4 regions of the Sporosarcina sp. P17b genome follow, and region 3 is predicted to be linked to each of the others. Evidence: riboswitches for the same ligand, from Rfam matches in the RefSeq annotation. Region 3 holds a riboswitch; each other region holds the start of a gene.

Region 1 (7,776 bases), on a different contig from region 3:
CGATGTCTGTATGGATCTGCTCACATTGAACACGTAATACTTCTAGTAACTCATCAATTGAAGCGTTTGCAAGCACTGTGCGTTGAGGCTGATGTTTCCATTCGGGCTTTTCTACTTGTGCCTTCTGCTCACGACCTAATTGTGTCGCAATATTTCCAAGAAAAGCATCACGATTTTGAATTGTTCCTGTCATACTTATTTGCCCCCTTTCTGATCATAAAACCAGTCTCGGAAACGTGTATTTCCAACAGCCGGGAACTCCCGTAGATCCGTCCATTCCTTTAACGGACCGGGCCCTTTTGAGATACGATCATTTTTAGTCAATGGCTTCATTGCAGTGGATGCAACTTTCGCACCCATCGAGTACAACGGGTTTGAAGAAGCACCTATTCCAAACGCTTTCATCGCAAGTCTTTCCGATATTGGGGAGCGACCTTCTTCTTCTACAATGATACGGCGATGAGTATGAAGTAGTTCGTGAAGAGGGATTTTTACTGGACAAGCATCTGTGCACGCTCCACATAATGTAGAAGCGAACGGCAACTCCTTGAAGTCATCGTATCCTCCAAGCAATGGAGATAGTACCGCACCGATCGGACCAGAATAGATGGAGCCGTAAGAGTGTCCGCCAATATGCCGGTAGACAGGGCATACGTTAACACATGCAGCACAACGGATACATTGCAGTACGGACTGGAATTCCGTTCCTAATATTTCAGAACGTCCGTTATCGACTATCACTAAGTGAAACTCTTCAGGTCCATCTATATCTCCTTCATCGCGAGGACCTGTTAATGCCGTTACATAACTTGTTAATTTTTGTCCTACTGCACTTCGTGTCAATAAACTAACTAGCACTTCGAATTCTTCAAAGGAAGGTACTACCCGTTCCATCCCCATGACGGTAATTTGGGTTTTTGGCAACGCGGATACAAGTCGCGCATTGCCTTCATTGGTTACAAGACTAATAGAGCCAGTTTCAGCTATAGCAAAGTTGCATCCTGTAATACCGATATCCGCATCTAGAAATTCCTGACGCAGTTTTTCCCGTGCATGCAAAGCTAATTCTTCGGGTTTGGATGTATTATGATAATCTAATTTCTCCGCGAACACTTCGCGGATTTGTTCTCTGTTTTTATGAAGAGCTGGTGCTACGATGTGGGACGGTGGGTCATGGTCGTCTACTTGTAGAATATACTCGCCTAAATCCGTCTCGATTACTTCACATCCAGCTTCTTCTAAAACAGCATTCAAATTAATCTCTTCCGTTACCATAGATTTTGACTTCACAACTTTTTTGCCATCTTTTTCTTTGATAACATTACGAACATAGTTACTCGCTTCTTCAGCGGTTTTGGCAAAGAAGACATGGCCGCCACGCTCTGCTACATTTTCACTTAGCTGGTATAAATAAAAGTCTAGATTTTCTAGAACATGCTGACGAATTTCTTCTCCATGCGAACGCCATTCTTCCCAACTGCCCAATTCTTCCGCGGCATCCAATCGTCTACCATGCAAACGCTCCTGAGCACTTGCCACTGCTTGTCTCATAAAATCGTCTGCTATATTGTCTTTTGTTCGATCCGTAAAATTTTTCTTGCTGAATTTCATCGACATACTTATCACCTCACTTTTATTTACTCGTGGCTATTTAATACTTGTGCGATGTGCATTACACGGATCGGCTTACCGACCCGTTCTGCACGCCCTCCAATATTCATCAGGCAACCACAGTCCGCTCCAATTAAATAATCTGCTTCTGTCGCCATGGCACTATTGACTTTCTCATCTACCATTTGTTCCGAAATATCTCCCATCTTGACGGAGAACGTCCCACCGAAACCACAGCAATTATGCGCGTTTGGTAGCGGGATCATTTCGAGACCTTCCACCTGATCCAATAGTTTTCTAGGTTCTTCACTGGCACCTAGTAATCTCGTCATATGGCAAGAGGGATGATAAGTCGCTTTTCCTGTCAATTTTGCTCCTACATTTTCGACTTGCAAAACATTCACAAGAAACTGTGTGAATTCATACGTTTTATCCGCTAGCTTCTGTGCTCGTGGTAACCAATTCGGATCGTCTTTAAAGACGTCCGGGTACAATTTAAACATTGTCGCACATGATCCAGAAGGTGTAACTACGTATTCAGCGTCCTCAAACGTCTTAATCATATTCTTCATAGCTGACTTTGAACTTTCAACATATCCACTGTTATAGGCAGGTTGTCCGCAACATACCTGTCCTTTGGGAAATGACAACTCACAGCCTTGTCTCTCCAATACTTCCACCATGTCTTTGCCTGCGTCTGCATAAAACATATCAACCAAACATGTTATAAATAAGCTAACCTTCATCCCTTTCACCTCTTCGCAATATCTTTATAGTCAACAGGTCATCAGATGACTAACTTTTTACATAGCATACTATACTTATCCTTCCATTAACAGAGCATTCATTCATTATTATTAAAAAATTCACTCAACGTATAGTGAGTGAACAGTGTTATTCATGTACCGACTGCCAATATGTCGTTAACACAGACTCTACATTCAACAAGTGGGCTTGCATGGTACTAGCCGCTTTTTCTGGTTGCTGTGATTGAATAGCTAAAAAGATCGCCTCATGTTCATCGTGTAAACGCTCTACTGTTGCTGTTTCTGTGTAGAGACAAATGCGACGCGTCTCTCTCATCGATTCACTCATCAACTCGGCTACTTGACTTAATAAGTTTAGCAATAACGGATTTTTTGTTGCTTCTGCGATGGCAAAATGAAAGTCCAGATCCGCTTTTTCTCCCAGTAGAATATCTCCGGCATGCTCCTTCATTTCATGAAGCGCCGTTTCCATTTTCTCCAAATCATCTGCTGTACGTGATTCCGCTGCATTCGCCGCCGCTCCGGTCTCCACTATTTTTCTTACAGCCAATAAGTGTTGAATATCCTGTTGATTCATAAGCATGGCACTTTGCAGAGGAAAGATTAGATCGACAGAAGAGAACTCCTTGACGTATGTACCCTCTCCCTGACGCATTTCAATCAGTCCTCTAGCACGTAATGTAGATAAGGCTTCACGGATTGTAGATCTGCCAACGGTAAAGTTTTCAGCCAGTTGCTGTACAGAGTCCAATTTGTCACCCGGTTTTAACTCTCCCGACTGTATAGAGTTCAATAAACTATCTGCTACTTCTTCATATATTTTCTTTGGTTTAATTTGCTTATATTTCATCTTGCTCACTCCGTCCTATCACTAACCCAGCTTATCTTCTCTAATTGTAATAAACTTTGCTTACAATCCTTGCCATCGCGGTAGCCTGATAAACTTCCGTCTTTTGCAATAACACGGTGACAGGGTACTACAATCAACACGGGGTTTTTACCTATTGCAGATGCCACCGCACGAACAGAAGATACATTTCCTATACGTTCCGCTATATTTGAATATGTACGAGTTTCCCCATACGGTATTTGTTGAAGGGCTTGCCATACTTGTTGCTGAAATAGTGTCCCTTTTAAATCGAAGGAAACCGTTGGGAAGTTCGTTATTGTACCTGATAAGTACTCTTTCAACTCACTTATATAGACTGTTAACTTCGTTTTGTCTTCTATTAATCCTTCCGTATCAGAGCGTTTCAACCATTCCTTTAATCGCTCTACACTATCGTCAGCCATTCCGACATAGCACAGTCCCTTTTCCGTAGCTGCCAGTGTCACTAGCCATTCATTAAATTCAAATTGTGTCCAATACACCAAAATATTCACTCTCCTTCATCCGAATAGTTTTAAGCCCACAGCCCCTAGAATAATGAGCGAAAGAAAGAAAAGACGTTTGAGGCTGGCGGATTCTTTGAAAATCAATATTCCCATCAACACGGCTCCAGCTGCTCCAAATCCTGTCCAAACCGCATAAGCTGTGCTCATCTGAATTTCTCTCATCGCAAGTGACAAGAAAATAAAGCCGAAGCCAAATACCCCTACAATGAGAAATAATCGTTTAATGGAACGCTTTTGCAAGTAATAATTGATACTCATTACACCGAAAATTTCACCGAGACTGGCAATAGCTAGATACACCCATGCCATTATCAGCCACCTCCTTCTGCATCCACCTGATCATCGTCCGTTGTAAGCTTAATGCCAACTACGCCAATGACAATCAAACCGATGAACGATAGCGTAACCCATGTGAACGCTGCATGAAAGACGAATATATCCACTAATAGGATAGCGGCGGCGCCGGATCCTGTAAAGACTGCATACACCGTACCCGAAGGCAATTTTTCACAAGCCTTAATAATGAAATAAAAACTAAAGATAATGGCCACACCGGTTCCAGTCCATTGGAGTACTGTGTCAGAGTACCGAAGACCGACTACCCAGAGGATTTCTATAACTGCCGCCAATACGACGTAACTCCAAGCCATAAGGAAGACTCCCCCCATCGTGATGCGTATCTAGTAAGTATAGCAAATATTTTACTGAAACAAAAAAATCATCTGATCGCACTTTAAAGGAAGCTTGCATCTAGTATATCTGCATGATAGAATAAATTCGTCAACAGTTTTGCCTATATTGCGAATATTCTTATCGAGAGAGACGGAGGGATAGGCCCAGAGATGTCTCAGCAACCAGCCACAGGCACGGTGCTAAATCCAAGGGTGACAATCACCTTGAAGATGAGAATATTGTATACACTTGTATGTTCGAGGGCCTATTCGAAAAGAAGAGGTTCTTTTTTATTTTTTCTAGGGGGATGGATATTCATGACAAACAACGGATTAGAAACAAGACTAGTACAACTTGGCAACCATAGCGATGAGAAAACCGGCGCAGTCAACACACCAATTTACTTGTCAACAGCTTATCATCATCAAGGACTAGGCAAGTCAACAGGGTATGATTACACACGCACAAAAAATCCAACACGTTCTGTTTTAGAAGAAGGAATTGCAAACTTGGAATCAGGAGATCAAGGATTCGCATGTAGCTCTGGGATGGCTGCCATTCAACTAATATTATCTTTATTTAAGGCTGGTTCAGAATTATTGGCGCCTGAAGACTTATACGGCGGCACGTATCGCTTATTTAATCAATATGAAGAAATGTATAATGTGAAGACTCGTTACCTTTCGTTCAATGATGTAGCAGAAGTCGAGCAAGCGATTACGGATCAAACAAAAGCGATTTTCCTAGAAACACCTACGAACCCGCTAATGCAAAATATAACAATCCGTACGTATGCGGAATTGGCTCAAAAGCATAATGTATTGTTGATCGTCGACAACACATTCTTGACACCTTATTTCCAGCGCCCAATCGAAGAAGGCGCAGATATTGTCATCCATAGTGCAACAAAATATATCGGTGGACATAATGATGTGCTAGCAGGTCTTGTCGTCGCTAAGGGTGAAGAATTATGTGAACGGTTATTTACAAACCACAATGCAATCGGTGCTACATTGTCCCCTCTTGATTCATGGCTTGTTGTACGCGGTTTAAAGACACTGCACTTACGCATGAAACAACATGACGCAAATGCAAAGGCGATGGTATCATATTTAGAACAAGAACCTCTTATTGTAGATGTGCTCTACGCAGGAATCGGTGGTATGTTGTCATTCCGAGTGCAGAACAGTGAGTGGGTTGGACCATTCCTAGAGAGTATGAATCTAATTTCATTTGCGGAGAGTTTAGGAGGAGTCGAAAGCTTCATCACGTATCCAACTACGCAGACGCATATGGATATTCCATTGGAAGAACGTAATCGTCGCGGAGTAGATGACCGACTGCTGCGTTTCTCAGTGGGCGTGGAAGACGTGGAAGATTTAATTGCAGATGTGAAACAAGCACTTTACGCTGCAAAAGAGGTAGTAGAAGGTGTCAAAGTACAATAATGTATGACCAACAGCTTAAACAGTCAATTTCATTTTGACGGTTCAAGCTGTTTTTGATTTGATCGAAATAAAACGAATAACTTCATTAGTTAGACGTTAAAGTATATAATAGAATGAGAAATACGAATACAATTGGAGGCGGCTTTAATGAAACGATTAGAAAATAAAGTAGCAGTAGTAACAGGTGCCGGATCTGGTATTGGACGAGAAATCGCTGAACTATATGCCCGTGAAGGTGCAAAACTGATCATTGCAGATATGAATATGGAAGGTGCAGAAGAAACTGTCCAGACTATCATAAGTGCAGGCGGTGAGGCTCTTGCGGTTAAAACAAACGTTACCATTGAAGAAGATGTACAAAACATGATTGATACAGCTGTTGAGCAATTCGGCACACTGGATATTCTAGTAAACAATGCGGGGATCATGGACAATATGTACTCTGCTGCTACAGTAACTGATGATGTATGGGACAAAGTTTTGGCAATCAACACAACAGGAGTAATGCGGGCAACTCGTAAAGCACTAGCTATATTCGAAGAGAAAAAAGCAGGTGTTATCGTTAATATGGCATCTATTTCAGCGGTCACTGGCGGACGTGGCGGTCTCGCATATACGGCGTCAAAACACGCAGTTGCAGGTATGACAAAAAGTGTCGCCTCTCAATTTGGCCCATTAAACATACGCTGTAATGCAATTGCTCCCGCACAAATACCGACCAACATTACAAACAGTTTAGTTCAACCTGATGAATTCGGTATGAAGCAAGCATTAAGAGGTGTAAATATGATGAGTCGTCCTGGAACGAAGGAAGAAATCGCTAATATTGCGCTATTCCTAGCTTCAGATGAATCCTCTTATGTCAACGGTGTCGTAATGGAAGCTGACAACGGTTGGTCTGCATATTAAAATATCATTATCTACTTACATGCAAAAAAGCATCCAAAGTTTGGATGCTTTTTCTTTATTAATGAACTTGTTGCCACTTTTTCTTTTCACTTGAATAGACGACCGCTGCCGGTGCTGCTATAAACGCAAGTGCGGCCATTCCCGCGAACATCCCAGCGAACTCTTTACTGCCAAATGAAAATCCCGCTACTGCACCTAATATAATTCCTGCAATTACCGCTGACGCAACAATCTTATACATAGTAGATCCCCGACCTTTCAATTGTAAGACGCGATCGTCTCTCTGATTCATTCGTTGCTTTTAGCATACTCTCATTGAGAACCTTTTTCAAGTACAATTGAGAATCTTTTTCAACTAATAATAAATTATACTGTTAGTGTATGTTGGTGCGGTAATTTAAAGTACAAAAAAACCGTCAAGGCACATTACGCCCTGACGGTTGAACTAGTGTTTATTTTTCTAGTATTTTTAGTGACTCGCGATTAAATGCCGGTATATCATCTGGTGTACGGCTTGTTACGAGTTGGTTCTGGCAGACGACGACTTCTTTGTCAGCATACTTTGCACCCGCATATTCCATATCTACGCGAATAGATGTATAACCTGTTGCATCGCGTCCTTCAAGTGCTTTTGCCGTAATAAGCAATTGCGGTCCATGACAGATTGCGAATACCGGTTTATCTGCATCCATGAATTCTTTAACGAACTTCACGAAACGATCATCTGCACGTAAAATATCCGGTGAGAACCCACCAGGGATAAATAATGCATCATAATCAGATGATTTAGCATCATCAATCGCTTTATCGATTTTCACTTTTGTGTTTTCCTTCATACCGGTGACTTCTGATCCTGCTTCCGCACCGATCACTTCTACTTCATGGCCAGCTTCCTTATACGCTTTCGCCGGTTTCATGTATTCCGAGTCTTCAAACATATCTCCTAGTACTGTTGCAATTTTAGCCATAATGCT
Region 2 (7,776 bases), on a different contig from region 3:
GTTGACGCTTTAAATATAGCTTATGATAAAATTGTCTTCTTCCCTTAGGAAAAATCCTCATTTCACTTCTATAACAATTTTTCCTTTTGCATGGTGAGTTGCGCTTAATTCATGTGCATCTCGTAGTCCTTTGGCGGATAGAGGAAATGTGTGGCCTATATGGGTTTTCACTTCTCCTTTTTGCATTAGCTCGCCAAGTTCGGCGAGTTGCTTTCCATTCGGATTAAGCCATAGAGATTCAGCTGTAATATGATTAGCTTCAGCCTTTTCAAGATTTGGCTGGCCTGCAATCGAAACCAGTCGCCCCCCTTTTTTAACTACACTCAAGCTTTTCTCTAAAATCTCACCGCCCATTGTATCAACAACTAAATCAACGTCTTTTACGACATCTGTAAAATCAGTTGTTTCATAGTTAATAAATTCGTCAACACCGAGCTCTTTTAAGAAAGCTTCGTTCTTACCACTAGCTGTCGATAGAACATAAGCGCCAAAACTTTTAGCGATTTGAATACCCAAGCTTCCAACACCGCCCGAGCCAGCATGAATTAAGACTTTGTCTCCTGGTTTAATTTGACCAAAGTCAACAAGACATTGCCAAGCTGTTAGTCCGGCTAGTGGAACTGAAGCAGCTTCCTCAAAACTAACATCGGCTGGTTTTAAAGCAACTAAGTCTTCGTTAACAGCAACATACTCAGCGTATGTTCCATTTTCCATTGCCGGACGAGCGAATACTTCATCTCCTACTTTGAAACTCTTCACGTCTTTCCCTACTTCAGCGATCACTCCTGCTGCATCCCATCCCAAAATAAGCGGAAATTCAAAAGGTATATTCTCTTTCATATAACCTTCTCGAACTTTCCAGTCAATAGGATTTACTGACGTTGCATGCATCTCTATTAATACCTGATGATGTTGTATTTCCGGCTTCGGAAGTTCTTTCTCAATAAGTTCTTCTGCCCCACCGTATTGTTCAATAACAATTGCTTTCATCTACTTCACTCTCCCTATTCTGTTCATTCAGTATAGATACCCGTTTAATCAAAAAAGTATTCATTTACTGAGCTAACATCGTTTTCCTCAAGAAATAAATCTACTCGCAAAAGAAATATTACTTATTGACAGATAATTCTTGATGACTTCATAACCCCTGACCAACCACTTTTGTGTTACAGTTGTTACATAAAAGTAGTTGGTTTACATACCGCTAATTAGATGATCTTGAAAATGTTTTATAGTGAATTCTTGTAATGTAGAGATAGAAGAGAATCATTTCTAAAAAGGAGGACGGCATGAACCTAGGCCTTATTGTTTCATTGATTATCGTTGTCATTGTTTTAGTTGTCGGATTACTTTTGACCATGTCCATTGCTAATTCTAGTACTAGTTCCAGCACTAATTCCAGTACTAAAACGTACAGTAGTAAAAAAAGCTTTTCCAATTTAATGTGGATTTATGTTTTATCATTACCAGTAATTATTATATTGACCGTTATAGCTATATTTATATTTTACTAACTATTTGAGAGTGAAATTACGTTCGATCCCCTAACTTCTCGGCGTGTAAAGGCACTATCTTTATCTATAATGTATTAATGTTCTTGGATACTTACGTTCTAACCCATTTACAATACAAAACATTTATATTTCAGCAGACGCAAAAACGCCAACTCCATAATAATGGAGTTGGCGTTTTTAAAATATATAGTGGGAAAACGGCTTACATCATGCCGCCCATAGAGTCCGGGCTATTACACTTGTATATCTTCTAGTACAAATCGTTATACATCAACGTTCCGGAATGTTTCGTTCAATTTAATTATATCAACTTATACTGGTTTTTATAATTTTCAGCATCAATTACGGCATCAAATATGACCTTGTGGCATCAGAAACAGATAGCTAAAAGTTTTTAGATTCCGCCGTCTGTTTTCTTGTAAAGTATTGCTAATTTGGATCGGTAGATGAAGTGCTATTTAGTGCTAAAATATCATTCTTGCACAAATTTCTCAATATCCCTAAGCCACAGTTTTTACTTCGCCCTGTAAATTGATATAGCTGTGAAATTTAATCGAACCTTACTATATCTGTATTCAATGGCTTTCTTTTCGTAATCATTTAAACTATCCTATATGTCTATACCGGTTCAGGAAGATTCGGGGTCGTATTGAAGGAAGTGCCACACCCGGAAATGGACAAACTTCCGGGCGCTGGATAAGTGAAGATAAATTCCTGGTTGTGCATGAAACGAAAACAAAGTACCTGGGTAACATTGAATTCGGAGTTCAATGTTGCACAGGTACTCTTTATTAAATATTGCAATTTGGGCCATTTTTTTGCCCCAATAATGAGGATAAACGTTGGTGTAATTATTACAGAATCCATTTGAAAGTAAATGCCGTTCTGTTTAAGGCAGATGTCATGCAAAATTATGTGTGGGTATGGGGGGGAATTCTACCAGATGCTTGTCAAGGTGCTGTCCCCCCCCAAAGCCTGCTTTGCGAATCCGGAATTCCTCTTTAAACTTTTGAATTTCCGGATGTAACGGATGCAATCGTTGGAATTAGTGCATTTAATCCAATTAGTTTTTTGGGTTTTGATATTTGTTTATAGATCATCTTTTATCACCTTTACGTTAGCTTACCAAAAGGTTTAACAAATTTCTGTGGTTTTTGACATAGCTGAATTTTGGATGTGCTAAATAGCAGCATAATTGAGATTTTGGGGTTATTTGTGCTTTAAAATCGGTTTTTGAAGTTACTATTTTGGGGGGAGTGGACGCGAAGGTTGGGCGGTCGAAAGGGAGATTCCCACACTACCACAGTTTCATCGCCCTATTTCCAACAAAAAAAGGCAGAGCGTCGTGAAAACGCTCGACCCCCTACCCAATCCTTATTATTTTCCCCAGTGCTCCGCGATGAATTCAGTGCGGCCAGAACGGGCACGGTTGTCTGTGTAATGTTCTTTTTCTTTTATGTAATAATCTTGATGGTATTCTTCAGCCCGGTAGAAAGTTTCTGCGGGGCGGATTGCTGTGACGATCGGTTTTGAGAAAACGCCGCTTGCCGCTAGGTTGGCTTTCGATTTCTCGGCAACTTCCTGTTGCGCTTCTGTGTAATGGAAAATCGCGGTTGTGTACGATGAGCCGCGGTCGTGGAATTGACCTTCTGCGTCTGTTGGGTCGATTTGTTGCCAGAATACTTCGAGCAACTTTTCATATGAAAACAAAGTAGGGTCAAATGTGATTTCAACAACTTCCACATGGCCCGATTCACCATTTTTCACATCTTCATACGTTGGATTATCGAGATGCCCGCCCATATAACCTGACTCGATATCTTGGACGCCTGGCCATTCTTTAAACGGTTTCACCATGCACCAGAAACATCCTCCTGCAAATGCAGCTTTTTCAAACTTTTTTTCAGTCATTGTCTATATCTCCTTTCAATTATAGCGAGTGTACAAAACGCCTCTTTTAGTAAACCGGTACCCATCCTTCTTGTGTTACGAAGATGCGGGCAGCTACTACTTTGCGATCGGCTGCGAGTGTGAAATAGTGGCGGATGTTTTCCGGAACGGAAATTAAATCACCTGGGTTAAGATGCACTTCAAAGAATCGTTCGTCTTTTCCTTGAATGATGAATACGCCGTGTCCACTGACTATGTAACGCACTTCATCGTCTGTATGGTGGTGTTCTTGTTCGAAGTTTTTCAGAAGTTCATCCAAATTAGGTGTCGCATCTGATAGTGAGATAATGTCTGCCGTTTTATAACCGCGGCGCTCTGAAATATCGTCGATTTCTGTTTTAAAAGCCTTAAGAATCTCTTCTTTTTCTTCATCAGTTAAATTGAATTTTTCACGAAGGTTTTCGGGTAGCTTTTCGATATCCCAATACTCATAAACGACTTCTTGTTGCTCTAGAAATGCCGCAACCTCTGTTTGTGTTTCAATAACTTCGTTTGTTCCTTGAATTGTAATTGTCGCCATTTTACTCATCTCTCCTCTGATATATTTTTGGTTTTTACTTACACTTGCACATTCAAGCGGGCTTCAATGATCCGAATACAGTCATAAAAATTAGTGAACGGTGAATAAGGAATGTTCAATTCCTCGCATTTTTCAATTAAGAAATCCCTTGCAATGACGATATCGGCAAGCTTTGCCGCTTCTAGGTCTGTAATCGAGTCACCGATGACAATGCTCGTTTGCTGCTGGGCAGTGTTCTCGCGAATAATCGTCGGCTTACAGCAACCGCAGCCTTGACTTGTACAAATTGCATCACATTCATGCGGGAAGAGGATGTTGATGTGTTCTCCTGAAAAATCACTTTCGTTGCAATAGACTTGATTGAATGGCCCGAATGGTTCAAGCAATGGGTGAATGAAAAAGTCGATGCCGCCACTTACGATATAGAGCGGTATGTTTTTTTCGCGGGTAAACTGAACAAATTCACCAAAACCTTCCCTGATTTCCGCGTCCTCCAAAACGAACGACACGATTTGTTCTTTTTGGGAAGTGGGCAATAAAGCAAAGAGTTCTTTGACTCCTGTTTGAATCGACACCTTTTGTGCCATAATATCGTCCTTTATCTCTTCCCATCCAGCGGGAGCGAACTTGTCCATGATATTGATAATATTATCTTTCATCGTAATTGTACCATCGAAATCACAAAAAATTACTGGTTTAAACTCTGCACTCATCTATATGTCCTCCTACCATCTATCAATAAAACCTCTTCTATTATAAGAAGAGGTCATTGATACATCTTCTTATCTACAACAACACAAAGCAAGAAGTCACGCCGTGTCCCTCCACCTAGATAAGAAATCTCGTATTTATTTCAATTAATTGTGATTATTTCATCTATCGATAACTTTGTCAATCAACGCCCATCGACAGCGGTTTTAGGAAGTAATCGGAACGGCTTTTTCCCGCGCCTTTCCTTCTTCCTCTTCCGGTACACGAATGAATTTAACAATAATCGCACTCACTACATAGAGGGCACTGAAAATCCACACGACCCCTTCCGCTCCAACAAGCCCAATGAACGCCAAAGCGATTGCTGGTGCTACGAATGTGGACAGACCAGCGGCAAAGTTCAACACGGACATTGCAGCGCCTTTATCCTCACCTGCAACGGATGGTACCAGGGCACCGATTGGAACGTAGCCCGCTACCAAGCCGCCCCATATGAATCCAACAATGCTCGTCATGAGAATACTACCATTTGTAATTACCGGTATATAGAACAGAAGCGGCGTGAAAATCGCGCAGCCGATTCCACCGAACCAAATGATTGTGTTTTTCCAACCGAATTTATCCCCAATAAAGCCGAACACTAAATTGAAGATGATGTTTCCTAAGAAGAACGTTCCCCATAATTGCAACCATGCAGTTGTTTCAATGCCATGTTGCGCCATATGCATCGGTAAGAATACCGGGAATCCATAGACACTTAAACTATTGATAATTCGGACAACTCCACCTGCAGCAACCCGTTTGTTCGTTTTCAAAATGGTGATGCCTTTCAATAATTCGGTGACTGCTTCTTTTTTGTTCGCGAGTTTTTTCTTTTGGAACTTGTCTTTATTGATAACTAAAGCAAAGATCGCACCGAGACATACCCAGAAAATAGATGTCCACATTGTATTGATGTAACCAAGATGCTGGATTACGAAACTTGAATACCATGCGCCCAGCACCATCATTCCCGCACAAAACGCAAACCAAAACCAACCGACGGCAGAGCTCAATTTATTTTGCGGTGTCTTATAAATGACCCATGTCAGGAAGGAGTAGGCAAACAACGGATAACCGAAACCTTTAATGAAATACGTGAGAAGCATAACCGGGTAATTCATCGTCGAAAAACCGTACGTGATAAACCCTGCGGTACCGATTATGTAAACGGCTAAACCGATTGCCATTGTACGTTTTGGACCAAATACCTCTACACAGACGCCTGAAAACCAAGAAGACAGCGCGATCGAGATTCCGTATACTGTGAAAATGGCAGCTGACTGTTGAATGGTCAACCCGCTTTCAATCAAGAAAGGACTCAGCCAACCGGCTTCAATTCCGTCTCCCATCATGAACAGCATGACACCGAAAAAGCCCCATCCTAAGTTTTTCGTGATTCCGATTCTTTCTAACATAACACTCTCTCCATCTCTATCTCTAATTTTTCTGTAGCTTCAACTTAGGTTATATAAAATAAAAAAACCCTTTCCGAAAGGACGGAAAGAGTCGATGATAGTACATCATAATCACATTAAAAAATAAATGCTAAACCCTTTCTATCTCTCAAGCTACGCTTGCTGGATTTGGCACAATTATGTTGCCGAAGTTTCATAGGGCCAGTCCCTCAACTTCTCTCGATAGAAAATAATAATATGTAATTGAGTGAAAAATGTCGAATATCTAACTTATCAATTAACTGTATAGAATTTTCAATCTGAAGTCAACCACTTATTTTAACTTTCCAAAAAAATAGTTTAATATATGTTATACTATCTAGCATAAATCGTTTGTTTGAAAGGATATTTGATATGCATTCTTATATTGATGTAGAAAATGGTGTAGTCCCCTCGGTCTGTTCCCTTGATTGTCCAGACCAATGTGGATTGCTTGTTCACAAAGATGATGGGAGAATCGTTAAAATTGAAGGCGATCCGGACCATCCTGTAACAAAAGGAAGTATTTGTAACAAAGTTCGACATATGACTGAACGCATTTATGATCCAAAAAGGATTACAACCCCTTTGAAACGCGTTGGGGAAAAAGGTGATGGGAAATTTGTTCCAATCAGTTGGCAAGAAGCCATTACAACCATCACAGATCAGTGGAAAAAATTGATTTCAGAAGAGGGTCCGGAATCGATTCTTCCTTACAGTTTCTATGCCAATATGGGGAAACTTAGTTCCAAAGGGATGGATCGCCGTTTCTTCAACCGCCTTGGTTCGAGTCAACTGGACCGGACGATTTGTTCAGTCGCTGGCGAGGTCGGCTACAATTACACGATGGGCGGGCGTTTCGGAACAGATCCCGAGGAGATGACGGAAACAAAATTATTTGTTTTCTGGGGCATCAATGCTGTCAGCACCAATATGCACCAAATCATGATTGCGCAAAAAGCGAAAAAAAACTGTGCTAAAATCGTCGTTATTGACGTCCATAAAAATCAGACCGGACGCATGGCTGATTGGTTCATCCCCATTCTTCCCGGAACTGACGGAGCGCTTGCACTCGGAATCATGCATATTCTTTATAAAGAAAAACTGGTCAATCAATCGTTTTTGGAACAATATACAATCGGCTATGAAGAGCTCAGGGAACATGTAAAGCACTACGATCCCCAAACGGTTTCCGCCATTACGGGCGTGCCGAAGGAAGATATCTATGAATTGGCCCGGATGTATGGAACCGTCTCCCCTTCCATGATTCGCATTGGCAATGGGTTGCAGCATCATGATAACGGGGGAATGATGGTCCGGACAATTTCCTGCTTGCCTGCTTTGACAGGGCAATGGGAATTGAAAGGCGGAGGGGCCCTCAAATCGAATTCCGACTATTTGACGCATAATACAGCCGCACTGGAACGTCCTGAACTTCAGGTAGTGCCAACGCGCAGATTCAATATGAATTTATTGGGACAAGTATTACTGGAGGAACAACAGCCGATTCGCTCTTTGTACGTCTATAATAGCAACCCCGCCGTTGTGGCACCGGATGCCAATAAAGTACGGGATGGCTTAGCACGCGAAGATTTATTCACAGTTG
Region 3 (7,776 bases):
ATCATTGTAGTAATGAGACCGTAAAGGACATATAAAAATTTTAACGTTTACACGCTACGAATGTGGGTAGTGTTAAGTGTATGTCTGTAATTTTACAAAGACGACGCAATTATTCAACTCATACGTGGGAAATAAGATAAAATACAAGGAGGATATATGAAAAAAGTATCGATATCATTCTATATTACGTTAGTGGCTGTCGTATTGGCAGTCGGTTACGGCGTGATTGCGCCCGTGCACTTCGAAGAAATCACATCTACTATAAAGAACTTTATTTCAAATTCATTTGGTTGGTACTATTTACTGACTGTTTCCATGTTGTTCTTCGTTTCAGTATATTTAATATTCAGTCCGATCGGTAGAATCCGATTGGGGAAAGATACGGATAGACCACAATTTTCATTATTTTCATGGCTTGCTATGTTATTTTCAGCAGGTATGGGGATCGGTCTTGTATTCTATGGGGCAGCAGAACCACTATCGCATTATGCAGTAGACCCTGCTACAACAGCTCCTGAAACGAAAGCCGCTTATAAAGAAGCAATGCGCGAAACATTTTTCCACTGGGGATTCCATGCGTGGTCCGTTTACGGTATGACGGCTTTAGCATTAGCGTACTTCCAGTTCCGTAAAGGGCAACCCGGCTTAATCTCCGCAACACTTCGTCCAATCTTTGGTGACCGTGTGGACGGAAAACTAGGGACGGTTATTGACGTATTCGCGATATTCGCTACTGTTTTTGGTGTAGCTACATCACTTGGATTCGGTGCGGTTCAGATTAACGCCGGACTCAATTACTTATTCAATATCCCAATTGGATTCTGGTCACAGTTCGTCATCATCGCAATAGTGACGGTATTATTCATGATTTCCGCATGGAGTGGACTTGGAAAAGGAATAAGGATTTTATCCAATACCAATATGATATTGGCATTAGCTTTGTTAATCTTCATTATCGCGCTCGGCCCAACATTATTAATCTTCAACATGTTCACTGATTCTATCGGAGGGTACTTGGAACATCTGATTCGAATGAGTTTCCGTACAGCACCGCTGACGCCTGAAAATCGCTCATGGCTCAATGACTGGACGCTTTTCTACTGGTCTTGGTGGATAGCTTGGTCACCATTTGTCGGTATGTTCATTGCACGCGTTTCAAAAGGCAGAACGATTCGCGAGTTCATGATTGGCGTACTGGTTGTACCTACAGTATTGAGTATGGTTTGGTTCGCAGCATTCGGTACTACAGCGATCGAAACACAAAAAGCAGGCATTATCGACCTGGCTTCAAGCGCAACTGAACTGACAATCTTTGAGATGTTCAGTGGACTACCTTGGTCATTTGTGATTTCCATCATCGCCATCTTGCTGATTACATCATTCTTCATTACTTCAGCGGATTCGGCTACATTTGTACTCGGCATGCAGTCGTCGTACGGTTCATTGACTCCACCTAATAATTTAAAAATTGTATGGGGTGTCATTCAATCTTCCATCGCAATTATCCTACTTTATGTGGGTGGATTGGACGCATTGCAAAACGTCATTATTATTGCCGCTTTGCCATTCTCCATTATACTGATTATGATGGTTACTTCCCTGTTCAAATCATTGAAGGACGAACGAAAACGAATAAAACGCAAGTAAAAAAAGGAACACCAACGCAAATTTGCGAGGTGTTCCTTTTTTGTATATCAATTTGATGCTTTTTCAATTGCTTGTTTCAAATCCGCAATAATATCCTCTGCCGATTCCAATCCGACTGATAGACGGATTAGTTCTTCGCTTACACCCGAGTTTTTCAAATCCTCTGCCGATAACTGTTGATGTGTAGTCGAAGCTGGATGGATGATCAACGACTTTGCATCCCCAACGTTCGCGACATGAGACCAAATCTCCACATTATCGATAACTTCGCGACCTGCATCGCGACCACCTTTTATTCCAAATACAATGATGGAGCCGTACCCGTTCTTCAAGTGTTTAGTAGCCAGTTCCGCTGTAGGATGATCTTCAAGACCCGTATATGTCACCCATTCTACTGCATCATGACCTTGCAGGAATGCCGCCACTTTCTGCGCATTTTCATTGTGGCGAGGTACGCGTAAATGAAGTGTTTCTAGGCCTTGCAACAAGTTGAATGCACTGTCAGGAGCTAGACATGGACCAAAGTCTCTTAGCAATTGCACACGCAGTTTTGTTGCGAAAGCAGACGCTGCAGTGTCGATACCGTAACGTAAGCCATGGTAAGACTCATCAGGCTCTGTGAACCCAGGGAATCTTCCTTGCGTCCAGTCAAATTTACCTGCATCGACCGCTACTCCACCAATTGTCGTACCATGCCCACCAATCCATTTCGTTGCTGAATGAATAACAACGTCCGCACCGAATTCAATCGGATTCGAGCCATATGGAGATGGGAATGTATTATCGACAAGCAATGGAATCCCATTTTCATGCGCGATATTCGCAACAGCTTCCACATCCAGAACCTGCAAGCTTGGGTTACCGATAGTTTCTGCAAACAAGGCTTTTGTTTTATCCGTAATGGCTGCTTCAAAATTCTTCGGGTCAGAAGCATCAACAAACTTTACAGTAATACCGTAACGCGGTAATGTCACAGCAAATAAGTTGTATGTACCACCGTACAGATTGCTAGCTGCAACAATTTCATCGCCAGCTTCGGCAATGTTCATAATAGAGAACGCAATGGCCGCCATTCCGGAAGACAACGCAACCGCCGCAGTCCCTCCTTCAAGCTGTGCAACGCGCTCTTCGAAAACAGCTACTGTCGGGTTCGTGATACGTGTATAGATATTGCCTGCTTCTTTTAAGGCAAATAAGTTTTGAGCATGTTCCGTGTCTCTGAATACATAAGAAGTCGTACGATGAATTGGCAACGCACGTGAACCCGACTCCGGATCCGGCTTTTGCCCTCCATGTAATAAAATCGTTTCTGGCTGTAAATTCGTCATAACCATTCCCCTTTTTTATCATGTATCGATGGAACACTCGAAAAGCGGCAGAGGGCGCTTAGCTGCGACAGGCGTTGGAGGGCTGAACGCAAAGGAGTGTTCTTCTCCTTTGCGTTTAGACCGAAACGTCCCGAGCAGCTGCCCTCTGGAACTAGACACAAGAAAAGTGCAAGAGGGCACTTAGGTACACAAAAAACCCTTCTTCCTAATAAGAAGAGGGCTGCGCTTTCGCTTATTCCTCCCTTATCTTCCAAACTACTTATAGTTTGTAGGAAGTAGCACCTTTGCTTTCGCCGGTTGCCGGGCATCACAGGGCCTAATCCCTCCGCCGCTCTTGATAAGAGTGTGTCTATTCGTTTTCCATCGTTGAAAAATAGTATACGGCTATTCCGAGTCTATTGCAAGGTAATTTAATAGAATCTTTTGAAATTAGTATAAGTTTTGACATGTTGACATGAAAAATGGAACAGTGAAACCACCGTTAATCTAATGTTAGTGACATGTGAAGTTTTTCCACTTGCCACTTCACTAAAAATCGCCAGAGACATGTTCAATGAACGATGTTCTGGCGATGTTGATTTTATTAGAATATATCCCACCAAATCTTCACGGCCGATGCCATAATGAGAACGGCAAGGATGCTTTGTAGGACTTTGGTGTTTACTCTACGGCTGACTTTCACACCGATTGGAGCTGCGATAATGCTTGCGATTATCATGACGAGAGCAGGTCCGTACGGCACTTGCCCAGTGAAAAATTTACCTGACGCCGAACCTACTGATGATAGTAATGTGATGGCCAATGATGTAGCAATTGTAACGCGTGTTGGGATCTTTAGGATGACGAGCATAATCGGTACCATGATAAATGCACCACCAGCTCCAACGATTCCCGCTGCTAATCCAACAATGAATGCCGCACTGGAAGCTATGATGCGATTAAATGTGATTTCTTCAATCGGCTGATCATCCAACCCCTTTTTCGGAATAAACATCATAATTGCCGCAAGCACAGCCAGAATACCATAGACGATATTTACAGTCGCTTCTGATAGCATGCTGGAACCTGCACCGCCGATCACACTGCCGATCAACACACTGATCCCCATATAAAGAACAAGTGGCTTCAAAATCAGATTACTTTTTCGGTACGCCAAAACTCCTGAAAGTGACGCAAAGAATACTTCAACTGCAGTTATACCAGCTACTTCATGTGGTGTAAACGCAGTAAAACCAAGTAGTGCAGGAATAAATAACAACATTGGATATTTGACAATCGCGCCCCCGATTCCCATCATTCCGGAAAGGAACGAGCCGACGATTCCAATGAGGAAGATCGTAATAATAAATGGAATGGTCATGATGTTCTCCCTTCTTCCTGATGAAAGAGGGAGACAGCCATTCCCTCTACCCTAAGTTTACCCTTTTTGGATCCAAAATTTAAAGACATCGGACTCTTGTTGCTGGTCTTTTATTTCATGATTACCAGAAGCCGCCCATGCTGTCAGGTCGGATACCGATCCTTTATCTGTCGTATGAATCTCCAGAACATCTCCTGTTTGCATATCCTTCATTGCTTTCTTTGCACGTACGATCGGCATTGGACATGCCAGCCCTTTTGCGTCTAAAAATGTTGTTGAACTCATATTTATCTTCTCCTTTTAATGTGGGTTATTGTTTTACAGCTGATTTAAAATAACTATTTACCGTACCGCACAGCGATTCGGGCCAATCTCCATCTCACGTTGCGTTTCTTCGTCAGGTTGGATTTTCCCCATATTCATCTGTCGTATTTCCTGATACGCGTTCGGTTGCGGAGGCAAGTTCCCCGTGACTAATTCTCTGAACTCTTTTTCATCTTCAATGTTCAAGCCGTGGTTTTGCTTATACAACACGCCGAGCTTTTCCGACACGCTGCCGTCTTCATTCAACTCATCTACAATCATGAAGTGAGCCGGTAAAACCGTTAGTTCTTCTGACAATTCTTTATAACGACTATACAAGGACTCACGTAAGTCACCTACCCAATCTTCTGCCAAACCTGCTAAATCTGGACGTCCAATTGAATCAATGAACAGAATATCACCTGTCATCAAATAGCTGTCATCGACAATAAATGAAGTCGAACCAATGGTGTGTCCTGGTGAATAAAGTGCTTGAATATCAATTTTAGTATCACCTATTTGAATCGACGTATCGCCTTCTAATGCAGCATATTCAAATACGACTTCTTCTGCATCTTTTGGCGGTAGCCAGTACGTTGCCCCCGTTGCTTTTGCAATCTGACGACCACCTGAAATGTGATCCGCATGCAAGTGCGTATCGAGTACATTTGTGATCTTCACACCGCGTTCCGTAGCAAAGTCCATAAACACATCTGTCATCCGCGTCGCGTCAATGATTGCCGCTTCTCCGCCTGATATGACCATATAGGAAAGACACCCTTTACCAAGACGGACGAATTGATAGAGCTCACCACCTGATTTCAAATCGGCAATCTTCACCGGCTCCAAATACTCGCTCCACGCTTTCATTCCTCCTGAAAGATAGCCTACTGAATAGCCTGCTTCTTCAAGGATTTCTGCCACCATAACGGACGAACCTTCTTTAGCACAGACTACTAGGATCTCCTCATCTTTTGGCAATTGGTCTTCAATTTCTTCGATGCCATCCAATAAATCAAAGTACGGTACGTTTAAATAGCGCACTTGCTCACCTTCGATTTTCCAATCTTCAAATGCAGTTTCATTTCGAACATCCAAAATGAATAATGACTCTTTCGCAATAACGCGCTTTGCTACTTCACTTGATTGAATGATTCTCATTTATTTATACCCCCTACTGTATTTTCTGTTTTACCATCCCATTTTGACATACCAGGAATTACATTCGTGACATTTTCAAAACCCTTTGCCACTAGTTTTTGACATGCCATATCACTGCGGTTACCTGTTCGGCATACAACGAAGAGCTTCTTGTCTTTACTGAAGTACGACATTCGTTCATCCAATTGGCCAAGAGGTATGGATAGGGCACCAGGTATATGAGCAAATGCGTATTCTGCTTCTTCGCGAACGTCTAGTAACACAGCATCAGGGTGTTGCAGTTGATCTAACAACTCATTATTGTCGACTGTAACTGGATATTCTTTTTGTGACTGATCTTCCTGACCCGCTTTTCGTACGAAGTGGCGCCATACATCAGCTTCTTTCACATTACCGACGTATTGATGCCCCACACTTTCCGCCCATGCCTGTAAATCTGCCGTGGTCCCTGAATCTGTCGACTGGACTTCGAGCACTTGACCGTCATCCATCTCTTTCATCATCTTTCTCGTCCTCACAATCGGCATTGGACAAGCAAGCCCTTTTGCATCTAACACGTTATCTGACTGAATCATTGTACTCCTCCTATACACCCAGGGGTATTTATTTGTATAAAAAAATTAAATAAACAAGTTCACTTGACCATCTTGCGCCTCACCTAAGTAAGCTGCCACACCGCCATACTCCACTTCTTGTAGAAGCTCTCCTTCATTCAGTCCTAGCAAATCCATTGTCATCGTACAGGCAATCAATCGTACGTCCTGCTCTATTGCCATATCGATCAGTTGTGGTAATGTCATCGCGTTATGCTTTTTCATTACTTGCTTGATCATCTTAGGACCCATTCCTGCAAAGTTCATTTGCGATAATCCCATTTTATCTGCTCCACGCGGCATCATTTTACCGAACGCCTTTTCAATGAAACTTTTATTACTTTTAATCGGTTCATCTTTGCGCAATGCGTTCAATCCCCAAAACGTATGGAAAATTGTTACTTCATGATCATATGCCGCTGCGCCGTTCGCGATAATATAAGCCGCCATCACTTTATCGTAATCCCCACTAAATAATACAATCGTTGTTTTCTTTTGCTCTGTCATGCTCTCGTCTCCTTCTATTTGAAAATCATTTTGCTAAATACCTATGGGGGTATATTATATGCTATAAAAAAAAGAGTCAAGTGATGTTGCTCATCGACTCTTTACTAGAAGATCCACGGCTTCACTAATAATAGATTCATGTGTGCGTTCATCTGCTTCGTCTAAGTTTTCAATACAGGCAATCAAGTTGGAACTAACGATTACGCCAATTGTACGATCAATAGCAGAACGACTGGCTGATAATTGCGTGATCACTTCTTTACAGTCCTTGCCCTCTTCCATCATACGCAAGACGCCTTTGATTTGACCCTCTAGACGCTTCAAACGATTTTTGACTTTGTCATCATACTCCATATCGCTCAACCTCCTATATGTTATCATAATAATATACCCCCAGAGGTATAATGTCAACCAATTGATTTATATGATGTAGTATATCACGTCAGCTTCTATCTATAACGATCAATACTTTCTACTTCATCAAATGATTATACAAAATACTTGCCCAATCGACAAAGTTCTAGTATGATGAATAATTTCCCGAAATGTGTTATACTAGATCTAGTAAGCTATTGTACGCATTTTTCGTTTTGTTTTACTGACAAATTGCGACAGACTAAATTCCACACTACTGAAGGAGTTGATTCGATTGGCATTCCCACGAAAAGATCGTCCAGTTTCTGATTTTGTAGCATCACGGTATGTAGACGAAGTCATATCTTTCAACCGTAATGATTATGAAGTTTCCGGGACTATACACAAAATCCTTGAAAACTCCGTCATTGTAAAAATTTCTGAACAAGACGCTGAAAATATTGGAGCAGCTTCCAACATGACTGTCGTCGCACACAAAAATTATACAGTTCAATAATGGTGT
Region 4 (7,776 bases), on a different contig from region 3:
ATGCTTTGGCACCTTGCGTCGGTCCATCGGGATGGCCGAATATTCCGCCACCAGCATTGACGACAAGATTATCTCCAAAATCTTTCAGTAATTGTGGCACCATGCCTGGATGGATTCCAGCGGACGGAACGGCAAATGTTTTTTCGAAGCCATTGTCTTCAATCAACGCTTCATTAATTGCCAACGCATCGAACCGCGAAATGGCGACATTGCCATATGAGCTTGGGAACAAGGATAGATCTCCACCGATTAGCCGCGTTAATTTTCCTACCAATAACGAGTAAGAGAATCCGCCACCCGCTTGTCCCGCGAGAACGCCGGATAATGCGGAATGTGCCACAATCGGCAAACTGATATTGTTATTTTCACGCAGCGTTTGAAGTACATCCAAACCGTACGCGTGGACGTTGAATAATAACGCGTTCGCGCCAAGCGCTGCCGCCTGTTCCGCCTTGTCGTGAAGCTCATTCGTCCGTCCCGACAAGTTCACTGCATACAATGCCCGATTTCCGGTCTGTTCATAATGCCGATCGATAATGTCTTTTGCTGTTGTAATTCGCTTGTAAAACGGTGTTAATTCATTCTCAAAAAGAATTTCATCGTCTTTGATGAGATCGACACCGCCGGCTAACAGTTCTTCCAGTTGGGCTGAGAAAAAGGAAAGATCTCTTCCCATGACTCCCTTGAAGATGGCTTTCAGTAATGGGCGATCCATTACATTCAACTGCTCGCGAATCCCTTTCGTACCGAATCGTGGCCCTGGAAATTGTGCGAGCAATTGTTTGCCAAAATCCAAGTCGATTAATTCATAGCCTTCAAAAAAGGATAACTTGCCATAGACAGTCGTGAAAATCGCGGGAAGGTCTGCCGAATAATTAGCGGACGGATAAAAGATTTTCACCGTGTCCTTTACTTCCCCTTTTTCCACAGAAACAACTTCACCTTTATGGTGCTTCAATTGCTGCTGTTCAAGATGCGGAATGTCTGTCCAAGACCCAATTGTAAGCCCTAGGGCATGTTGCTCCGCTATTTTTTCTTGCTCTGGATGTGTCGGAAATAGATAAGTGGCTGTAACTCCCATTAAAATTCCTCCTTGTGATTACTGTCGATGAACCAGCTCTCCAATTCTTCCAAAGAGCGTATTGCGTGACGGTTAAGTATCAAATACTTTCCGAGCTCCAACACTTTTTTCCTTCTGGTCATTCTTTTTTGTTCATCTTCTTCATAATTCAAATCGTCAATTTGTGCAATACCTATGGAGCGGCGGACCAATTCGCACCCTGCATACCCCAGCATATCGGCAAATTTTCCGTCCATTACATGCGTCAGAAAACCCTCGAGTTGTGTATAAGGCTCATTGGATTCTTCTCTCCATAATTGGGCGAATGTATCGGTGTACGCATACCATGTTTCCCGCGCTTGTTCATAGCGCTTCGTTTGAAATTCAGGATGACCGATTCCATTTAACAACAAGCTTGCGATGAAATGCCCCATGTCAAATCCGAAAGGCCCAAAACAAGCAAACTCGGTATCGAATACAACTGTTTTGTCATCCCCCATGAATATTGCACCACTATGTAAGTCGCTATGAATGAGAGCATCCGCTTTCGTCATGAACTTATGTTTTAACTTCGCCACTTCCAGCTTTAACTGGTGATCTTGACTCAGAAATAACACATCATTTTTCAGGCCTTCTTCAAAGTAATTGCTGTCATGCGAATTGTAGGGACAATCGAAAGAAAGCTCTTCCGTCATTTCCCGCATGGCTGGATTTGTAAAAGAAGCATTCAATTCTTTCTTTACTTTTGGATCTAGGTAGAAATCGGACGTATAAAAAGTGGTTTTCGCACTGAATACACCTATGTCCTTCGCAAATACGGCAGATTCCGTCCCATTATTCAAAGCCGTGCGTCCCATTTCCATCGGATGCATGTCTTCCATCACAACAATTGCCATGATTTCATCCAGATGATGCACTTTCGGAACAGAACCGGGAATGATATTATCGTATTCCTGTAATACTTTTGCTTCTAGGACGACCCGGTCAATCGGAATAGGCATCGACTCCCCTACAATCCTCGCGTAAGGTACAGCCTGTTTGAGTATCAAGCTCTTCTGTTCCCCGGTTAATCGATAAACATGATTAATCTTCCCATCACTTACCTCCGTCACAATCACTTGTTCCTGTTCACTAAAGAAGTCACGCTTTTTAACATACTTCACAATTTCATTGATTTCTAAGAATGCATAGGTTGCTAGTTCCTGATGACTACTTGATATATTCATGTCATTTCCTCCTTCTGTATCGTCTATGATGATAAAAAAACCCCTTCAGTTAAGAAGAGGTTTTTCACACAACTTCTTATCTATCAGCATAAATGCTGTAAGAATTAGCACCGTGCTCAATTGAGTCGGTTGCCGGGCTTCATCGGGCTTTTCCCTCCACCTGCTCCTGATAAGAGTATATTTATTATTTTTAATTACCATTAGATTCGCACAACGCATATGAAATTATAGCATGACTCTTACCCATTGTCTATTTTATCGAAACCCACCAAATAGTTAAAACACTTTCTACATGTTACTATTTCTAAACCTTTTGTAAATCAATAGATTTAGTTATCTAAATTGTAGTATAATTAATGAACGAATACAATATGTGGAGGCTTTAAATAGAATGAGTGAACAACCTAATGGATTACAAAAAAATGAAGTGCTTGCAAGATTACAAGCGGAAGAATTTGATGTATTAATCATCGGGGGCGGAATCACGGGGGCTGGAATCGCCTTAGATGCAGCCAGTCGTGGAATGAAAACAGTACTTGTGGAAATGCAGGATTTTGCTGCAGGGACGTCCAGCCGTTCTACAAAAATGATCCATGGCGGCTTGCGATACCTGAAAAATCTTGAAGTGAAGATCGTTGCGGAAGTAGGTAAAGAGCGGGCGGTCGTCTATGAAAATGGACCCCATGTGACGAACCCAGAGTGGCTGCTTTTGCCAATTTATAAGGACGGTTCAATGGGTAAATTCACTACCTCCATCGGATTGCGCGTCTATGACTTTTTGGCGGGCGTGAAAAAAGAAGAACGAAAAAGCATGTTGACCAGAGAAAGAGCGTTGCATGCGGAGCCTAAACTCAAGCAAGAAGGGTTACTTGGAGCTGGCCGTTTCGTCGAATACAGATCGGATGATGCGAGACTGACGATTGAAGTGATGAAAGAAGCTGTTAGTCAAGGCGCAACTGTATTCAATTATACAAAAGTAACTGATTTTATTTACAATGGAGGAAAAGTTGCAGGCGTATGCGTGGTCGACCAGCTAAATGGCAAAATAAGTGAAATACGCGCAAAAACAATAGTGAACGCCGCCGGGCCATGGGTAAATACATTGAGGGAGAAAGACAACTCCTTGGATTCAAGGGAAATTCGTTTGACGAAGGGCATTCATCTCGTTTTTGACCAAAGTGTATTCCCTTTGAATCAGATTGTTTACTTTGACACACCGGATGGCCGGATGGTATTGGCAATCCCACGGGACGGGAAAACGTACGTTGGGACGACAGACACTGATTACAAAGGGGACATGGTTCATCCCCGAATGACCGTAAGCGACCGCGATTACTTGATGGCCGCAATTGCTCTCATTTTTCCGAAGTTGACCATTGCGGCGAGCGATATTGAATCCAGCTGGGTTGGGCTACGGCCTTTAATCAATGAAAAAGGTAAAGGGGCATCCGAAGTTTCAAGAAAAGATGAAATTTGGGAGTCCGCTTCTGGCTTAATCACAGTTGCCGGTGGAAAACTGACGGGCTATCGAAAAATGGCGGAAACGATTGTAGATGTCGTTGCATCAAAACTCAAAACAGATATAGGAATAATATATTCTCCGTCTAGCACGAAGAATATGCCGATTTCGGGCGGACACGTCGGAGGTTCCCGGAACTTTGAAGCGTTCATGTATCGGAAGATTAAACAAGGAATAAAGCTTGGGTTGGACCAAGAAAGAGCTCAGTCTCTCGTGAAAAGATATGGCTCAAATGTAGATATCCTCTTTGATTTATTACAGAAAAATGAGCAGGCGGCGCAAGATTCCGGACTGCCCCTCTACCTATATGCGCAAGTTCTTTACTCAATCACAGATGAATTCGTCCGTACACCCATCGACTTTTTCTGGCGACGTACGGGAGCATTACTGTTCGATATCCAATGGGTGAACGAGTGGAAAGTGCCCCTCCTTGAAATGATGAGTAAAGAGCTGGGTTGGAGTGACGAGCAGAAAGCAAGTTTCCACGCCGACCTTGAAAAACATTTGCATGATGCGACTGTTCCGGTTGAGAGGGAATAGTGTAGATAGGATTGATAAAAACAGCCATCTCCAGATGCATGCCGGAGATGGCTATTTTTAGGTCCATTTCACGGGCAGTCATTTTTTAACCGACAACGCAAACTTGGTTTTTTCCAGTCTCTTTTGCCAAACAGAGTACGATATCTGCGGAATTGAATAATTCCTTAAGATCCGACACTTTCCCTTTTGCGTTATCGACCAACCCAACACTTGCGGTGATTGAAACGAACTTTCCTTTGTATTCCACTTCTATACTTCTAACCGTTTCCGATAGCTACTCGGCTTTCTTTTTCCCACCCTCAAGTGAAACGCCTTTCGGGATAACGACGAATTTGTCTCCACTAAATCGACCCATTAAGTCCGATTCTCTAAAAATCGTTGAGCAGTATTGACTAATCTGCTTCATAACAGCGTCACCCACTAGATGTCCGTATTCATCATTAAGTTACTTAAAGTTATCGATATCACATGCGATGCATATGATGCTTTCGTTGTTCCAGGATGCTTTTTTAAGCCACTCATTTTTGGTACTTTCCAGATAGCAGCGATTGTATAATACTGTAAAATAGTCCGTATTGGCTCTCTTTTCAACGGAGTAAACACCACGTTAAATTTCAAGCTTAAGTTCTACTAACCCCCTATGTTAGTTAGGACATAAGGATGATGAAACGACTACACAATTTTATTTACACATTACAAAAGAAAAACAAAAAAAGGCCTCTCAAAAGTTTAGTCAACTAATGAGAAGCTCTCGAGCCTTATAATGATCAAAAATAAGTTTTAGGCATCAAAAATGATGATGCATGACACAAAACCCTAGTATGAAAGGGTTCCTTTCTTTCTTACATCATGCCGCCCATTCCACCCATACCGCCCATATCAGGCATACCGCCACCTGCTGGTTCTGGTAGATCTGCAACAACAGCTTCAGTAGTCAAGAACATTGCCGCTACAGATGCTGCGTTTTGTAGTGCGTAACGAGTTACTTTAGTTGGATCTACGATACCTGCTTCTACCATGTTAACCCATGTGCCTTCTGCAGCGTTAAAGCCTACGCCGACTTCTTCGCGCTTCAAGCGATCTACTACGATAGAACCTTCAAGGCCCGCGTTTGTTGCGATTTGACGTACTGGCTCTTCAAGTGCACGAAGTACAATTTTGATACCCGTTGCTACGTCGCCTTCAGTATCTTCAAGTAATGCTTCTACTTTTTTATACACGTTAACTAGTGCAGTACCACCACCAGATACGATTCCTTCTTCAACTGCTGCACGTGTAGAGTTCAATGCGTCTTCGATACGAAGTTTACGCTCTTTCAACTCAGTTTCAGTTGCAGCTCCAACTTTGATAACTGCTACACCGCCAGCTAGTTTAGCTAGACGTTCTTGCAATTTCTCTTTGTCGAATTCAGAAGTAGTTTCTTCCAATTGTGAACGGATTTGGCCAACACGTGATTCGATAGAACCTGCGTCTCCGCTACCTTCTACGATTGTTGTGTTGTCTTTTGTAACTACAATCTTCGCTGCGCGTCCTAGTGATGTAAGGTCAGCAGATTTCAGATCAAGTCCTAGATCTTCTGTGATTACCTGTCCACCAGTTAGGATTGCGATGTCTTCAAGCATAGCTTTACGGCGATCACCGAAGCCAGGAGCTTTAACCGCTACCGCATTGAATGTACCGCGAAGTTTGTTAACAACTAGTGTAGCTAGAGCTTCACCTTCAACATCTTCAGCGATAATCAACAATGGCTTACCTTGCTGAACAACTTGTTCAAGCACAGGAAGGATTTCCTGGATGTTATTAATTTTCTTATCTGTAATCAAGACGTATGGATTATCAAGCACTGCTTCCATTTTGTCTGTATCTGTTGCCATATAAGCAGATGCGTAGCCACGGTCGAATTGCATACCTTCTACTACATCCAGCTCTGTTACGAAGCCTTTGGATTCTTCGATCGTGATAACACCATCGTTACCCACACGCTCCATTGCTTGTGAAATCAACTCACCGACTTCTTCATCTCCAGAAGAGATAGCCGCAACTTGTGCGATTTCTTGTCTAGTTTCGATTTCATCGGAAACACTTTGAAGGCCTTCAACTGCTGCGATTACCGCTTTTTCGATTCCTTTACGGATACCGACTGGGTTTGCGCCAGCTGTTACGTTCTTCAAACCTTCACGGATCATTGCTTGTGCAAGGACTGTTGCTGTTGTTGTTCCGTCGCCTGCGATGTCATTTGTTTTAGATGCAACTTCTGCTACTAGCTTTGCGCCCATGTTTTCGAATGCATTTTCAAGCTCAATTTCTTTTGCAATTGTTACACCATCATTTGTAATCAGTGGTGAACCGAATTTGCGCTCAAGTACGACGTTACGACCTTTTGGCCCAAGTGTTACTTTTACAGCGTCTGCTAGTGTATCTACACCGCGGAGCATTGCGGAACGTGCATCTTCGTTAAATTTAAGTTCTTTAGCCATTGTATTTGATACCCTCCAGAATTTTCTATTTGTCTACTACGTTTACGTTTTAATTAATTAGCCAATAATTGCAAGAATATCGCTTTCACGAAGGATCAAGTATTCAGTACCTTCATACTTCACTTCAGTGCCTGCGTATTTAGAGAAGATGATGCGGTCGCCTTCAGTTACTTCAAGCTCGACACGCTGTCCGTTCTCAAGAACACGGCCTGTACCAGCAGCGATTACTTTACCTTCTTGTGGCTTTTCTTGTGCAGAGTCCGGTAGAACAATACCGCTTGATGTTTTTTCTTCTGCTTCGATTAATTCGATAATGATACGGTCACCTAGTGGTTTCAACAAATGAAACAACCTCCTCGAGATAATGGGTAGTTTTTATTTTTCTTAGCACTCACTTACAACGAGTGCTAACACAACTCTTATATTAAAGAATTTCACACATAATTGCAAGTAAAAGCGTTCGACATTTTCTTCTTTTGCCAAACGTCTTTTTTCGCGTTAAACTATTCATCATATATGGAAGAAAGGTTGTGCACCGTGAAAAACTGGATAGTTGCTCTGATGATCTTCGTCTCATATGTGTTGCTGCAGATCGGCAGCATTTTTCTTGCCCCTGAATTAATTGTTTACTTCACTGGCAAAAACTTGTCCAAAGCAGAAGCTTTGTCGCAAGGATTCGCATGGACGTTATTTATCACGCAAGGTATCGCTGCACTCATAGTTGCTGCGATTCTATTACGAAATAAAAAGTTCTTACCCGTGTTTAAAGGAAAGCCATCCGGTTTCGGAAACGTCCTGCTATGGGGAATACTTGGTTTCTTCCTCGCAATGGCTGGACAGATTATTGGTGCTGCGATTGAGTCCATGTTCGGTGTAACAGCAGGCTCCGAGAATACGGAGTTACTGTCGAACATCGCAAAGACAGCGCCAATCATCATCTTTGCCATGGTGTTG

Evidence for each region. A riboswitch is a leader RNA that binds a small molecule or an ion and turns the genes downstream of it on or off. The one in region 3 is predicted to bind S-adenosylmethionine.
Region 1: another riboswitch for S-adenosylmethionine. It lies ahead of CSV76_RS10430 (methionine biosynthesis PLP-dependent protein); the one in region 3 lies ahead of CSV76_RS09080 (O-acetylhomoserine aminocarboxypropyltransferase/cysteine synthase family protein).
Region 2: another riboswitch for S-adenosylmethionine. It lies ahead of CSV76_RS14545 (MFS transporter); the one in region 3 lies ahead of CSV76_RS09080 (O-acetylhomoserine aminocarboxypropyltransferase/cysteine synthase family protein).
Region 4: another riboswitch for S-adenosylmethionine. It lies ahead of mtnK (S-methyl-5-thioribose kinase); the one in region 3 lies ahead of CSV76_RS09080 (O-acetylhomoserine aminocarboxypropyltransferase/cysteine synthase family protein).

The regions. Positions count from the first base shown of each region.
Region 1 is NZ_PDYP01000007.1:132,810-140,585, reverse strand. It holds gene CSV76_RS10465 (LutC/YkgG family protein) at 1-193, opposite strand, end outside; gene CSV76_RS10460 (LutB/LldF family L-lactate oxidation iron-sulfur protein) at 196-1,617, opposite strand; gene CSV76_RS10455 ((Fe-S)-binding protein) at 1,638-2,357, opposite strand; gene CSV76_RS10450 (FadR/GntR family transcriptional regulator) at 2,506-3,228, opposite strand; gene CSV76_RS10445 (methylated-DNA--[protein]-cysteine S-methyltransferase) at 3,234-3,749, opposite strand; gene CSV76_RS10440 (DMT family transporter) at 3,768-4,082, opposite strand; gene CSV76_RS10435 (DMT family transporter) at 4,085-4,423, opposite strand; SAM riboswitch class I at 4,581-4,682, shown strand; gene CSV76_RS10430 (methionine biosynthesis PLP-dependent protein) at 4,763-5,893, shown strand; gene CSV76_RS10425 (glucose 1-dehydrogenase) at 6,041-6,802, shown strand; gene CSV76_RS10420 (hypothetical protein) at 6,861-7,094, opposite strand; gene CSV76_RS10415 (type 1 glutamine amidotransferase domain-containing protein) at 7,255-7,770, opposite strand.
Region 2 is NZ_PDYP01000017.1:18,949-26,724, reverse strand. It holds gene CSV76_RS14565 (NADP-dependent oxidoreductase) at 58-990, opposite strand; gene CSV76_RS18005 (nuclease-related domain-containing protein) at 2,133-2,429, opposite strand; gene msrA (peptide-methionine (S)-S-oxide reductase MsrA) at 2,892-3,425, opposite strand; gene CSV76_RS14555 (1,2-dihydroxy-3-keto-5-methylthiopentene dioxygenase) at 3,472-3,984, opposite strand; gene CSV76_RS14550 (2-hydroxy-3-keto-5-methylthiopentenyl-1-phosphate phosphatase) at 4,023-4,697, opposite strand; gene CSV76_RS14545 (MFS transporter) at 4,902-6,152, opposite strand; SAM riboswitch class I at 6,291-6,381, opposite strand; gene CSV76_RS14540 (molybdopterin-containing oxidoreductase family protein) at 6,546-7,776, shown strand, end outside.
Region 3 is NZ_PDYP01000006.1:59,845-67,620, reverse strand. It holds gene CSV76_RS09085 (glycine betaine uptake BCCT transporter) at 157-1,647, shown strand; gene CSV76_RS09080 (O-acetylhomoserine aminocarboxypropyltransferase/cysteine synthase family protein) at 1,695-2,975, opposite strand; SAM riboswitch class I at 3,216-3,319, opposite strand; gene CSV76_RS09075 (sulfite exporter TauE/SafE family protein) at 3,559-4,335, opposite strand; gene CSV76_RS09070 (sulfurtransferase TusA family protein) at 4,393-4,620, opposite strand; gene CSV76_RS09065 (MBL fold metallo-hydrolase) at 4,678-5,799, opposite strand; gene CSV76_RS09060 (sulfurtransferase TusA family protein) at 5,796-6,374, opposite strand; gene CSV76_RS09055 (DsrE/DsrF/DrsH-like family protein) at 6,420-6,899, opposite strand; gene CSV76_RS09050 (metal-sensitive transcriptional regulator) at 6,990-7,253, opposite strand; gene CSV76_RS09045 (DUF2187 family protein) at 7,549-7,770, shown strand.
Region 4 is NZ_PDYP01000017.1:9,523-17,298, reverse strand. It holds gene CSV76_RS14535 (2,3-diketo-5-methylthiopentyl-1-phosphate enolase) at 1-1,081, opposite strand, end outside; gene mtnK (S-methyl-5-thioribose kinase) at 1,081-2,286, opposite strand; SAM riboswitch class I at 2,360-2,462, opposite strand; gene CSV76_RS14525 (glycerol-3-phosphate dehydrogenase/oxidase) at 2,678-4,345, shown strand; gene CSV76_RS17395 (nucleotidyl cyclase domain-containing protein) at 4,431-4,592, opposite strand; partial or broken gene CSV76_RS17750 (GGDEF domain-containing protein) at 4,620-4,913, opposite strand; gene groL (chaperonin GroEL) at 5,188-6,822, opposite strand; gene groES (co-chaperone GroES) at 6,880-7,164, opposite strand; gene CSV76_RS14495 (CPBP family intramembrane glutamic endopeptidase) at 7,360-7,776, shown strand, end outside.